One region of the Pectobacterium sp. PL64 genome, then DNA from elsewhere that is predicted to be linked to it. Evidence: predicted binding sites of a transcription regulator. Region 1 holds the regulator's gene; the other holds the start of a gene.
The links. Region 1 encodes PhoB, which activates phosphate uptake and scavenging genes when phosphate is short. Its sites were predicted from a motif close to CTGTCATAAAACTGNCNNAT; they were not measured.
Positions count from the first base shown of each region.

Region 2: the regulator PhoB is predicted to act here: its motif matches at 3,325-3,344, upstream of glpT (glycerol-3-phosphate transporter).

Region 1 covers NZ_CP092070.1:644,258-650,908, reverse strand. Annotated here, with positions in the region: gene brnQ (branched-chain amino acid transport system II carrier protein) at 1-32, opposite strand, end outside; gene HP572_RS02795 (cobalamin-independent methionine synthase II family protein) at 510-1,616, opposite strand; gene HP572_RS02790 (PstS family phosphate ABC transporter substrate-binding protein) at 1,863-2,801, opposite strand; gene phoR (phosphate regulon sensor histidine kinase PhoR) at 2,817-4,139, opposite strand; gene phoB (phosphate response regulator transcription factor PhoB) at 4,167-4,856, opposite strand; partial or broken gene sbcD (exonuclease subunit SbcD) at 5,151-6,390, shown strand; partial or broken gene HP572_RS02770 (SbcC/MukB-like Walker B domain-containing protein) at 6,387-6,651, shown strand, end outside.
Region 2 covers NZ_CP092070.1:4,104,499-4,111,149, forward strand. Annotated here, with positions in the region: gene glpC (anaerobic glycerol-3-phosphate dehydrogenase subunit GlpC) at 1-213, opposite strand, end outside; gene glpB (glycerol-3-phosphate dehydrogenase subunit GlpB) at 210-1,472, opposite strand; gene glpA (anaerobic glycerol-3-phosphate dehydrogenase subunit A) at 1,462-3,132, opposite strand; gene glpT (glycerol-3-phosphate transporter) at 3,443-4,792, shown strand; gene glpQ (glycerophosphodiester phosphodiesterase) at 4,868-5,941, shown strand; gene yigL (sugar/pyridoxal phosphate phosphatase YigL) at 6,001-6,651, opposite strand, start outside.

The DNA of each region.
Region 1 (6,651 bases):
ACGATATCTTTGGAAGTTAAACGATGACTCATAGTTATGTCGTGTTGCCTGTATCAAATCGATAAAAAGAAAACGGTGCCGTTTATCGCCGCCAGAAGCCATTCACAAAGGGCTAGCCCGAAGCTGACGCCAACACTCTGGAGACGCGAAAGATGGTGAGCATAGAGGAGTTATTTTTTGCACAGCCATATTGGGTGCTAAGTAAAACGTTTATAGCGTAAAAAGACAAGCGGAGATCCAAAAACCAGAGTATCAAGCCTAACTATGCCAAAAAATAAGAATATAAATTGGTTTATCCTGATTTGCATAACACATGATTTGCGCATTTATCGATATTTCATTGCAATAAAACTGACAAAAACCGGAATAAAATGCGTTGTTCGATCATAAAAAAACATATTTCACAAAAACGTCGCGGGTAGAAGGCAAGATTGCGGCCACAAAAAAGGCCGGATCGTATGATCCAGCCTCTGTATATCCACTGCGGGGATAAGTTTACTTCACCGGTATCACCACACGCGATTGGCGATATCCACAACAAGTTTCAGCTTATTCCACTGCTGCTCTTCCGTCAGGCTGTTGCCCTCTTCCGTTGAAGCAAAGCCACACTGTGGGCTCAGGCAAATCTGGCTGAGATCGACATATTTTGCCGCTTCCGCGATGCGCGCCTGCACCACCTCTGCCTCTTCCAGTTCACCGTTCTTCGTGGTGATCAGTCCCAGCACCACCTGCTGATGGCCCGGCTTCACAAAACGCAGTGGCTCAAATCCACCCGCTCTCTCGGTATCGTATTCCAGGAAGAATGCATCAACATTCACTTCGCCAAACAGTATTTCTGCCACAGGCTCGTATCCGCCTTCAGAAATCCAGGTCGAGCGGAAATTACCGCGACAGACGTGTAATCCGATAACCAGATCCGCAGGCTTATCAGCCAGCGCTTTGTTCAGCACATCCGCATAGGTTCGCGCCAGCTGTGCCGGATCTTCACCACGCTCACGGATCTGGCGTTTTTGATCGTCAGAGCACAGGTAGGCCCATACGGTGTCATCCAGTTGCAGGAAGCGGCAACCAGCGTCATAAAATGCGTGAATCGCATCGCGCCAGGTTTGTGCCAAATCGTCGAAATAGTCCGCTAAATCGGGATAAACCGTCGCATCAATCGCTTTGCGGCCGCCACGGAAATGCATCACGCTAGGGCTTGGAATCGTCATTTTAGCGACGGCATCGCCAGAAATGCTGTTCAGGTAACGGAAATGATCGAGCATCGGATGCTGAGGATTGAAACTCACTTTATCCACGACGCGAATCGCATGGGATTTGGTCTGAATACCGTTGAATTGAATACCGTGATCGGCTTCGTAACGCTCCACGCCGTTCAAGTCGGCAAAGAAATCGAAGTGCCACCAGGCACGACGCAGTTCACCATCCGTCACAACCTGCAGGCCCGCTTCACGCTGCTTTTCTACCACCCGCAGAATCTCGCGATCTTCAATGCTACGCAGCGCAGCATCATCAATCTCGCCCGCCTGATGCTGAAGACGTGCTTCCTTGATCGCTGCCGGACGCAAGAAACTGCCGACGGTATCAGCACGGAAAGGGGATAAGGTATTCGCCATATGTCGCTCCTGACATGTTGCCAGCACCGCTCTTCAGGAAAGAAGCATGCTGACAGATAGTTTCAATGTGAAATATTTGCCCAGAGGGATAGTTACATTTAACCTTATTTAGCCATCTGGACGTCTAAATTTAAAACTATCCTGTCACGGGGCGAATCACAGGGCAATGGAAGAATTTTCACGTCACATGAAGAAAGTTCATCTAACGTGAAAACATCGCAAACTCGTAGGAGGAAATCGGAAGAATTATTCTGGCAGACCAATCTGCTGACGTGCATGGCGACGCGTTGCTTCCGGCAGTGGCAAATAGCCATCCTGATTCACCAGCGCCTGCCCTGTGTCAGACAGCACTCGCGCTAAGAATGCCGCCGTCAGCGCTTCCAACGGCTGGCTGGGCGCTTTATTCACATAGATATAGAGATAGCGGGTGTAAGGGTATAAACCGCTGCGGATATTTTCAGTCGAGGGGTAGATGTAGTCGGTGCCTTGTGCAGCTAACGGCAGCATTCTCACGCCGCTGGTACGAAAGCCCACGCTGGCATAGCCAATGGCATCGGTTGACGCCGCAACCGCTTGTACGACAGATGCCGAACCGGGCAGTTCATTAACCTGAGGAAGGAAATCGCCACGGCACAGCGCCTTTTGCTTAAAGAACCCATAGGTTCCCGACGCAGAATTTCGCCCATAGCGCAGTAGCGTGCGTTTTTCCCAACTGCCGTGCAGGCCGAGATCGCCCCACTGTTTTATCGGCTGGTGGTTACCGCAGCGCTGCGTAATCGAAAAGATGGCGTCCAGCTGCGACAAGTTCAGCCCAGGCAGCGGGTTATCCTGATTGACCAGCACGACCAGCGCATCCATCGCCACCGGCACCGCCAGCGGCGGGTAACCATAATGCTGGACGAATGCCTCAATCTCGCTGGCCTTCATCGCCCTGCTCATCGGCCCAAGCTGTGCGGCACCCGATGCCAGAGAGGTCGGCGCAGAGGACGACCCAGCGGCCTGAATCTGTAAATTCACGTTCGGGTAATGCTGGCTGAAATCCGCCGCCCAAAAGGCCATCAGGTTAGCCAGCGTATCTGACCCTGCGCTGGAGAGGTTACCTGCCAGCATCTGACGAGGTTGTGCGGAGCACAACGCGCTGAACAGCAGTAAAAAAGCGCCCGCAATGCGAGTGGCGGATGTCATAGATAGCGTTTTCCGTCAGGCTGAAGGTTTCACCGTATTTTCAGCCAGAGAGGCGGGGACAATCAACCGATTCGGCAACGTAAAGACGAAACGCGAACCCAGACCATCCTCACTCATGATCTCCAGACGGGAATCATGATGGCTGAGCGCATGCTTAACAATCGCCAGCCCCAATCCGCTGCCGCCTGTTTGTCGTGAGCGCGCCTTATCCACCCGATAAAAGCGTTCTGTCAGGCGCGGCAAGTGCTCGGCCGCAATGCCCGGCCCGTTGTCGCTGACCTGAAATTGCGCGCCCTGCGGGATCTTCTGCCAGCAGACTTCGATACGCGTTCCCGCTGGCGTATGGTTGACTGCGTTATACACCAGATTGGATACCGCACTGCGCAGCTGTTCTTCATTACCAAACACGCGGAGGCTTTCGTTCACACGAAAGACGATCTCATGACGCCCCTGACTCAGCGTCTGCGCTTCACGCTGCAATACGCGCAGCATCAACGGAATATCGACCTTTTCATTCAGATCGATTGCCGTCGCCGCCTCAATACGGGACAGGGTCAGCAGCTGTTTGACCAGCCCGTCCATACGTCGGGTCTGTTCCTGCATGGTATTCAGCGCTTTTCCGCGTAGCGCCGCATCCAGCGTTTCTTCCTGCATCATTTCCAGATAGCCCTGCAACACCGTCAGCGGCGTACGCAGTTCATGGCTCACGTTGGCAAAAAAGTTACGTCTGGCACCTTCAAGCTGGTGCATTTGCGTAATATCACGCGCCACCATCAATAACTGGCCTTCGGAATAGGGCATCACGCGGAATTCAACATGGTGGGAATTATTCAACTGCAGCGTGAGAGGACGGCTAAAATCCTGTCCTTTCATGTAATTCGTGAATTCGGGATAGCGCAATAAGTTGAGGATATTCTGACCGTTATCTTCCGGCCAGCGGAAATTCAACAGGTGCTGCGCCAGATGGTTACACCAGAAGATGGTGCCATCTTCGGTGGTGATCACCACCGCATCGGGCAAAGACTCAGCACCGCTGCGAAACCGCTTGATCAGAAGCGCCAGCTCACGGCGTCGGCGTCGGTTACGCAACTGCATCTGATAGAGCCCGTAAAACAGCGGCTCCCAGCTCCAGCGGCCGGGCGGTGGCGTCATGCTGCGGTCAACCCACAGCCAATAAGAGAGTTTTAGCTGGTTATAAAAATTCCAGCACAGCAAGCCTAATACGGCGACCAGCAGAAACCAGGGCAGATAGCCAAAAATCAGCCCCAGCAGTAAAGCGGGTAAACAAAAAAAAGCTAGCTCCAATGCCAGCCTTTTCCAGGATAAACGTTCTAGCACGTTAATGTGTCTCCGGTTACGATCACCTCAGTAACGCGTTGAAAAACGGTAGCCCGTTCCCCGAACGGTTTGCACCATTTTGTCATGTCCGCTGGTTTCCAGCGCTTTACGCAGGCGACGAATATGGACGTCGACAGTACGATCCTCAACATAAACGTTAGTGCCCCAAACGTGATTCAGCAACTGTTCCCGGCTATAAACACGTTCAGGATGCGTCATAAAGAAATGCAGCAGTTTAAATTCCGTCGGTCCCATGTCCAACGCGTGCTCTTCGGTCGTCACGCGATGTGAGGAAGGATCGAGGCTCAGGCCACGCATTTCAATCACTTCTTCCACTGCCATCGGTGAAATGCGGCGCATGACGGCTTTGATACGCGCCACCAATTCTTTGGGTGAAAACGGTTTGGTAATGTAATCATCCGCTCCCACTTCAAGCCCGCGCACGCGGTCTTCTTCTTCGCCACGCGCGGTCAACATCATCACCGGGATATCACGCGTCAGCGCTTCGCGCTTCATATGTTTGATGAATTGCAGGCCCGACCCGCCTGGCAGCATCCAGTCCAATAACACCAGTTCCGGGAATGGCTCCGACAGTTGCGTTACCGCGCTGTCATAGTCTTCAGCTTCAACAGGTTGATAACCATTTTGTTCCAGTACAAAGCAGACCATTTCACGAATTGGTGCTTCATCTTCCACGACTAATATGCGTTTTGCCATTGTTAATCCTGTCGTTAATCATCGTCGCTGTTAGCAGGCGGAGGCATTATGCGTCAGTTTTATGACAGATTTATGAAAAACGCACGGACCTCTCTGCGCGATTGTTACAGCGCGTACATCCGATTTTTCGAGCCGCTTTCCAAACGTCTGATTCCACCGCGACAGCCGCCATCCCTGCTATATATAATCATGGCATTACGATGACAAAGCACCATGGCGACGACACACCCTTTCACATAATAAATAATGACAACGTCATCCACCGCCACGCGGCATGAATATCGAGAGAACACGATGCGCATTATCCACACCGCCGATTGGCATTTAGGGCAATATTTTTATACCAAAAGTCGCGCTGCTGAGCATCAGGCTTTTCTAAACTGGCTTATCGTTCAGGTGGAACAACATCAGGTCGATGCCATTATCGTTGCTGGCGATATTTTTGATAACGGTTCGCCCCCCAGCTATGCGCGGGAAATGTATTATAGCTTCGTGGTCGCGCTACAGCGCACAGGCTGCCAGCTCATCGTTCTCGGCGGTAACCACGATTCTGTCGCGATGCTAAACGAATCCCGCGAGCTGCTGGCCTGCCTGAACACGCGGGTGATTGCCTGCGCCAGCGACGATCCAGCCCAGCAGGTGCTCCTGCTGGAAAACCGTCATGCGGCAACCCGGTGCCCTGCTCTGCGCGATTCCTTTTTTACGTCCACGTGATGTGTTGACCAGCAAAGCCGGGCAATCCGGGGATGAAAAACAGCTGGCGCTACAGGAAGCGATTACCGCGCACTACCAGCAGTGTTACCAACTGGCTTGTCAAAAACGCGACGAACTTGGCCTGCCGCTGCCGATTATTGCAACCGGGCACCTGACGACGATTGGCGCAACCGCCTCAGAATCCGTACGCGACATCTATATTGGTACGCTCGATGCCTTCCCTGCTCAGGCTTTTCCTCCTGCGGATTATATCGCGCTCGGCCATATTCACCGCCCGCAGCGCGTGACCCAAAGCGAGCATATTCGCTACAGCGGTTCGCCCATCCCGTTGAGTTTTGATGAGCTAAACAGTGAGAAATCCGTCTGTCTGGTGAGCTTTGCATCTGATGCATCACCGCAAACACCTCCGCAGATAGACATCCTGCCGATTCCCATGACTCAGCCGATGCAGCTGATTAAAGGCAGCCTGAGCGATATTGAAAAACAGCTGGCCGCCTTCCAGAGCTATCAGGGCGACAAGCCCGTGTGGTTGGATATCGAGCTCAACACGCAGGATTATCTGAGCGACATGCAAAAACGCATTCAGGCGATGACCGAGAACCTGCCCGTGGAGGTGCTGCTGCTGCGCCGCACGCGTGAACAGCGCCTGCAGGCGATAACCCGACAGGACAAGGAAACGCTGAACGAATTGAGCGTACATGACGTTTTTGAACGCCGTCTGGTCACGGAGACAGACATGGAAGACAGCCGCCAGCAGCGTGTTCGCTCGCTGTTTAATCAGGTTATTGATGAACTGGAAAATAGCGAGACGGCCAAATGAAGATTCTCAGCCTGCGCTTAAAGAACCTTAATGCGCTGAAAGGCGAATGGAAGATCGATTTCACGCAGGAGCCGTTTTCCAGCAACGGCTTATTTGCCATTACCGGCCCGACCGGCGCGGGAAAAACCACGCTGCTGGATGCGATCTGTCTGGCGCTGTATCACGAAACGCCACGGCTTGGCCTACTTTCCGCCAGCCAGAATGATCTGATGACGCGTAATACCGCAGAGTGCCTTGCCGAGGTCGAGTTCGAGGTTAAAG
Region 2 (6,651 bases), 1.6 Mb from region 1:
CGACGGGCACGCGACCTCACAACGTTTGCAGTTGGTGCAGTATTTCAGCGCATCATCATACAGCGCCGGATCTTTACGCCGCAGGCGTTCGCCGTCCGGCCCAGCCTGTTTCGGGCCGGGATAAAGCGGATTCACGCGCGAAACCGGGCAGTACGTGGTACAGACTGTACACTTGATGCAATCTTCAAAACTGTTATCGCTAAGCAGGCTCATGGGTTGCCCTCCTTCAAAATCTGTTCGGCAACATGAAGTGCGCTGAGCAAGGAAACCCCGGCTCCACATCCCTGTACAATCGGGTCGAAGCCTTCCAGCACCGCGCCAATCGCATACAGGTTGTTGACCGTTTCGCCCCCAATGCGCGGATGCAGATGTTCATCGACCATCGCGCCAAATTGCATATAAGGCTGCGGCGCAAACACATCCTGCTGGCTCCAGCCCTCGCGCTGGTCAGCGAATCGAATATCCAGCCCAAAGACCGGTTCGGTCACCCGATCAAACTGCGTCACCAGCCCGTTACTGAAGAAGCTACCGCTCGCCAGCACCGCGTGCTTCGCCCGCAGCGGAATATCACGGTGATGGTGGCTATGGACGGCAATCTCCTGCGGCGACAGCGAGGCACGCACCGCGCGATCGCCCGGCATCACCATGCCACCCAGTTGGCGAAAGCGCTGCGACAGCGCCTGATGCAGGCGTAACCCGAGCAATGACGGCGGCAATGTCGGTAACAGCAGCACCGGTTTACCTAACGCATAAGCGAGTTCATTGATGATTTCAGGGCTGTCCAATCCCAGACAGGCGGGCATGATGATGGCATCGTTCCCGTTAGCCAGAAGCGACAGCTCTTCCACCAGTGCCGAACGATTTTCCGGTCGGTCGAGCACGCGGGCGATGTTGACCGCGCGGAATTCGCTGGGGTTCTGACGCAACCGATCCAGCACGGGCAGCTTGAGCTCATCACTGCGTGCCGCGATCCCCTGCGCCTGAAGCGTACCGGCCACAATACGGGACTGAAAATCCAGAAAGCCTTCGATTCCCGCAATCAGCGGATTGTCGCCAAAGCGGGAATCCGGCAGACCACGCGTTACGCCATCAACCGGACTCAGCCAGCAGGCGCGAAACTTACCTAACGGCGTCATGCGCCAGTGGTTCTGCTGATGATTGCCCTGCAAGGTGATATTGCTGCGTTCCAGCAATGCTTCAACCTGTGGCAACAGTGCCGAAACTGCCGCCGCGCCCATGCGGGAATAAGGGTGATGAGGAGCCTGACGCGCCAATTCATCCAGCGCATCGAGCGGCTGGCTCACGGGCTGCCCGTCAGGCAGATGGGAGAGTAAATCCAGCGCGCCGGAAGAAAAATGCAGCGCATTCTGCCCCGCGCTGACAATCGCGCAGCGTTTCCCCTGCTCCGATAAGCGAATGCCGCAGGTCAATCCCGCCAGTCCGCCACCGATAATCACAACGTCATAGCGCATGACGATCCTCCTGGCTGTCGCTGGCCGACAGGCCGCACAATCCCTGATAAATCCAGCTGGTAAACTCGCTTTCGCGCAGCGCATTGCCCCACGCAATCGGGCGAATGCCTTTCCAGCGTTCGTTCAAAAACTGGCTGAGCTGCGTGAGCGACTGCTCCGGCGTCGCGGTGCCCAGACGGCACAGCAAACCCGCCGCACGACAGGCGCACAGTTCACCCTGACAGGTGCCCATACCCACGCGGGTGCGCCGGCGTAAATCAATCAGGTTATTCACCTGCAGTGATTCCACGGCGTAGCGCACTTCCCCCGCCGTCACCGCCTCACACTCGCACACCAGGCTGCGGTCCAGACGCTCACCGGACAGCATTCTTCCGGCACGTTCACCGTGGCGATAAATCGCCGAACCGCGCAGCGGCGCAGAGAGCGGTTTTGCCGCAGGATAAGCAGACAGGGCGTGAGGAGCGGATTTCACCTCCTCCAGCGATTCAGAACCGGGCAGCGGCGTCTGTGCCGTCGAGCAGGCCACGTCATGACCCAGCTTTTTGCAGATGGCGTCTGTCACCCACTCCGCCATCAGCCGGTAGGTCATCAGCTTGCCGCCAGTGATAGTAATGAACCCTTCCAGCCCGTCGCGGCTGGCATGGTCGAGCAGCACAATGCCGCGGCTCACGCTACGGCCGCTCGGGTCGCTATCGCTGGCAACCAGCGGTCGGACGCCCGCATAGGCGCGCAGAATACGCGTGCTCGCCAACGTCGGTGCCAGCATCGAACCTTCCCGCATCAGCGTTTCCACCTCGGCAGGCGTCACCAGCATATTGTCGATTTGATCGTAATCGATGTGGGTTGAGGTGGTGCCAATCAGCGAAATGGTATCGCCCGGCACCAGAATGTCGGCATCTGCTGGTTTTCGGCAGCGGTTGATCACCATGTTGTTGATACGGTGTCCAAGAATCAACAGCGCGCCTTTTGCCGGGAACATGCGCACGCGCAGATCGGCATATTCCGCAATGTGCTGCCCCCAAATACCGCCCGCGTTGACTACTATCTGTGCATAAATTTCTGTTTCTACACCTTTTTTATGGTCGAAAACGCGCACGCCGGTAATACGATCGCCCTTGCGAATCAGACCAATGACCTCGTGATAGGTCAAGACTTCCGCGCCGTGCTCGCAGGCATCGATCATGTTGGCCGCCGTCAGGCGAAAAGGATCGACCGACCCATCCGGCACGCGCACCGCGCCAATCAGCGTCGGATTTGCTGCCGGTTCCAGTCGTAACGCTTCCTGCGGGTCCAACGCCTGCGCGCGAATCCCCGCCTGCTGGCAGGCGGTAATAAACTGTGCCTGCCAGCCGAGATCGTCTTCGGGCAAGGTGATAAACAGACCGTCGGTAGGTTCAATACAGTGGCGAGCGATCCGCCGGAGAATCTGGTTTTCTTCAATACATTCGCGGGCAGACTCGCCATCGGTTACCGCATAGCGGGCGCCGCTGTGTAATAAGCCGTGATTACGGCCGGTCGCTCCGGTCGCAATATCATAACGTTCAAGCAGCAGGCAGCGCAGTCCACGCAGAGCACAGTCCCGTGCCGTTCCCGCTCCCGTCGCACCACCGCCGATGACAACCACGTCAGTTTCACGCCAGTTCCCCGTATTTTGCTTCATGTCTCGCTCCAGGCGGATGGTATACATGTTGCTATTGGGACACAGAAAGAAGGGTTAATGTTTGATAAAGAGCAAAAACGAACACTAAACGAAAATAAAGCGGGGTTTAAAAACAATAAGTGTGATTTAGGTCACTAAAACCGCACTGTGGAATTTTCCGATTCTGTTAACATGAGCGCAAAAATCGTCACAGTTTCATAAAAGTGTAACATCAGCGTCATGAATCACACTCATTTGCACGCTATCCCCTTACAATAACGTTCGTAATAGAACAAAAAAGCTATCGTTTTTTTTCGCATTGGAGATCTCTATGCTGAGTATTTTTAGGCCCGCCGCCCACCAGCCGCGCGTGTCGCAAGAACACGTCGATCCGCTCTATCGCCGCCTGCGCTGGCAGATTTTCATGGGGATCTTTTTTGGCTACGCCGCCTACTATCTGGTGCGTAAAAACTTCGCACTCGCCATGCCTTACCTGATTGAGCAAGGCTTCTCGCGTGGCGATCTGGGTTTTGCGCTGTCCGGCATTTCCATCGCCTATGGCTTTTCTAAATTCATCATGGGGTCGATATCCGACCGTTCTAACCCACGCGTGTTCCTGCCTGCGGGTCTGATTCTGTCTGGTGCGGTCATGCTGTTCATGGGCTTCGTGCCGTGGGCAACGTCCAGCATTGCGATTATGTTTGTCCTGCTGTTCCTGTGCGGATGGTTCCAGGGTATGGGTTGGCCGCCGTGCGGACGTACCATGGTTCACTGGTGGTCGCAGAAAGAACGTGGTGGCATCGTGTCCGTATGGAACTGTGCTCACAACGTCGGCGGTGGTATTCCTCCTCTGCTGTTCCTGCTGGGTATGGCCTGGTTCAACGACTGGAAAGCAGCACTCTATATGCCGGCCTTCGCCGCCATTCTGATTGCCATGATCGCTTTTGCACTGATGCGTGACACGCCGCAATCCTGTGGTCTGCCGCCAATTGAAGAGTACAAAAACGATTATCCGGTTGATTACAATGAAAAAGCGGAAGAAGAACTGACGGCTAAGCAGATCTTCATGCAGTACGTTTTCCCGAACAAACTGCTGTGGTACATCGCGATTGCCAACGTCTTCGTTTACCTGCTGCGTTACGGTATCCTCGATTGGTCACCGACCTACCTGAAGGAAGTTAAACACTTCGCACTGGATAAGTCTTCCTGGGCCTATTTCTTCTACGAATACGCAGGTATTCCGGGCACGCTGCTGTGCGGTTGGATGTCCGACAAGGTCTTCAAAGGCAACCGTGGTGCAACGGGCGTGTTCTTCATGACGCTGGTGACAATAGCAACCATCGTTTACTGGATGAACCCAGCCGGCAATCCAGGTGTGGACATGGCCTGTATGATCGTCATCGGCTTCCTGATTTACGGCCCGGTCATGCTGATTGGTCTGCATGCACTGGAACTGGCACCGAAAAAAGCAGCGGGTACCGCAGCGGGCTTCACCGGTCTGTTCGGCTACCTGGGCGGTTCCGTTGCCGCTAGCGCCATCGTCGGCTACACCGTTGACTTCTTCGGTTGGGACGGCGGCTTCATGGTCATGATCGGCGGCAGCATTCTGGCTGTAATTCTTCTGGTTGTTGTTATGCTGAATGAGAAAAAGCATAAAGCAGAGTTAGCCCATCGCGCCTAACCCGCTCTTGTAAGCATCCCTCTGGCGGCGTCATGATGACGCCGCCTTTCTCTCAACAGAAAGAGGTTTGATCGCATGAACGTTACCGTAACATCCCTACTCTCCGCCCTCGCGCTCTCCGTTTCTTTTAGTACTAGTACTTTCGCTTCATCAACCGACAAAATCGTTATTGCCCACCGCGGTGCCAGCGGCTATCTGCCTGAGCATACGCTTCCTGCAAAAGCGATGGCCTACGCTCAGGGTGCCGATTATCTGGAGCAGGATCTGGTACTCACCAAAGATAACGCGCTCATTGTCCTGCACGATCACTATCTGGATCGCGTGACCGACGTGGCAGAACGTTTTCCACAACGCGCCCGTAAAGATGGACGCTTTTACGCTATCGACTTCACGCTACAAGAGATCAAATCGCTAAAATTTACCGAAGGATTCGACATCAAAGACGGCAAGCAGGTACAGAGTTACCCGAACCGTTTTCCGATGTGGAAATCCGACTTCCGTATTCATACCTTTCAGGAAGAAATTGAGTTTATTCAGGGTCTGAACCACTCAACCGGCAAAAACATCGGACTCTACCCCGAAATCAAAGCGCCGTGGTTTCACCATCAGGAAGGGAAAGACATCGCGCGCGAAACGCTGACCGTGCTGAAGCAGTATGGCTATACGAAGAAGAGCGATAAGGTCTTCCTGCAATCGTTTGACGTCGCGGAGCTAAAACGCATCAAAACCGAATTGCAGCCGCAGATGAAGATGGATCTGAACCTGATTCAACTGATTGCCTATACCAACTGGCATGAAACCTACGAGAAGCAGGCCGATGGGACGTGGGTGAATTACAACTATGACTGGATGCAAAAGCCCGGCGCTATGCAGCAGATTGCGACCTATGCCGACGGTATCGGCCCGGACTATCACATGCTCATCCAGAAAGGATCGACGCCTGGCCACATCACCTTTACCGACATGGTGAAGGAAGTCCACCAGCATAAACTTCAGGTTCATCCGTTCACGGCAAGGGCCGACAGGCTACCGGCGTACGCTAGCGATATCGATCGGCTCTACGACATTCTCTACTATCAGGCGAATGTTGACGGCCTGTTCACCGATTTTCCCGACAAAGCGGTCGATTTCCTGAAAAAACCGCGCTGAGTCTCAGCGTTGCCATCGGGCACGATGTGCCCGATGATGCACTGACTCAATCATATCGATTACTTCAGAAACAGTTCACGCAGGTAATTCGGCACCGCGCTGTCCGCGTTAGACCCAATCACTTCGCGATCTGGCAGCATATCTTTCAGGCGCTGATGCGCGTTCTGCATCACGCAGCCTTTACCCGCCATCGACAGCATTTCGTAGTCGTTCATGCCATCACCAAACGCCACACACTCTTTGAGCGAGAAGCCGATAATCTTCGCCACTTGTTCCAACGCATGGCCTTTAGACACGCCGCCAGCCATCACTTCCAGACAGGTAAGCGTCGAAAAACTCACGTTGACGCGGTCGCCCCAGCGCGCGTTAAGCGCTTCTTCCAGCGGTAACAGCTGCTCATGGGAATCACAGGTAAAGAACACCTTGCTGACGCCATCGGTTTCGAGCAGTGCAGGTTCGAACAGCTTGTATTTAAAGATCGACTCTTTGAAGAAACGCTCTTCTTCCGCGCGCGGACGGTTCATAAACCACTCATCATCGCGGTAAACGTGCGTCAGCATATCGGGGTTATTGTGTACGACGCTGTAAAGGTCGCGGGCGATATCTTGATCCAGGTTGTGGCTGAAAATCAGCTCGCCCTGCGAGTTGTGCACGCGTGCACCATTCGAGGTAATCATAAACGCGTTGATACCGAGGTTATCGCGGATCTG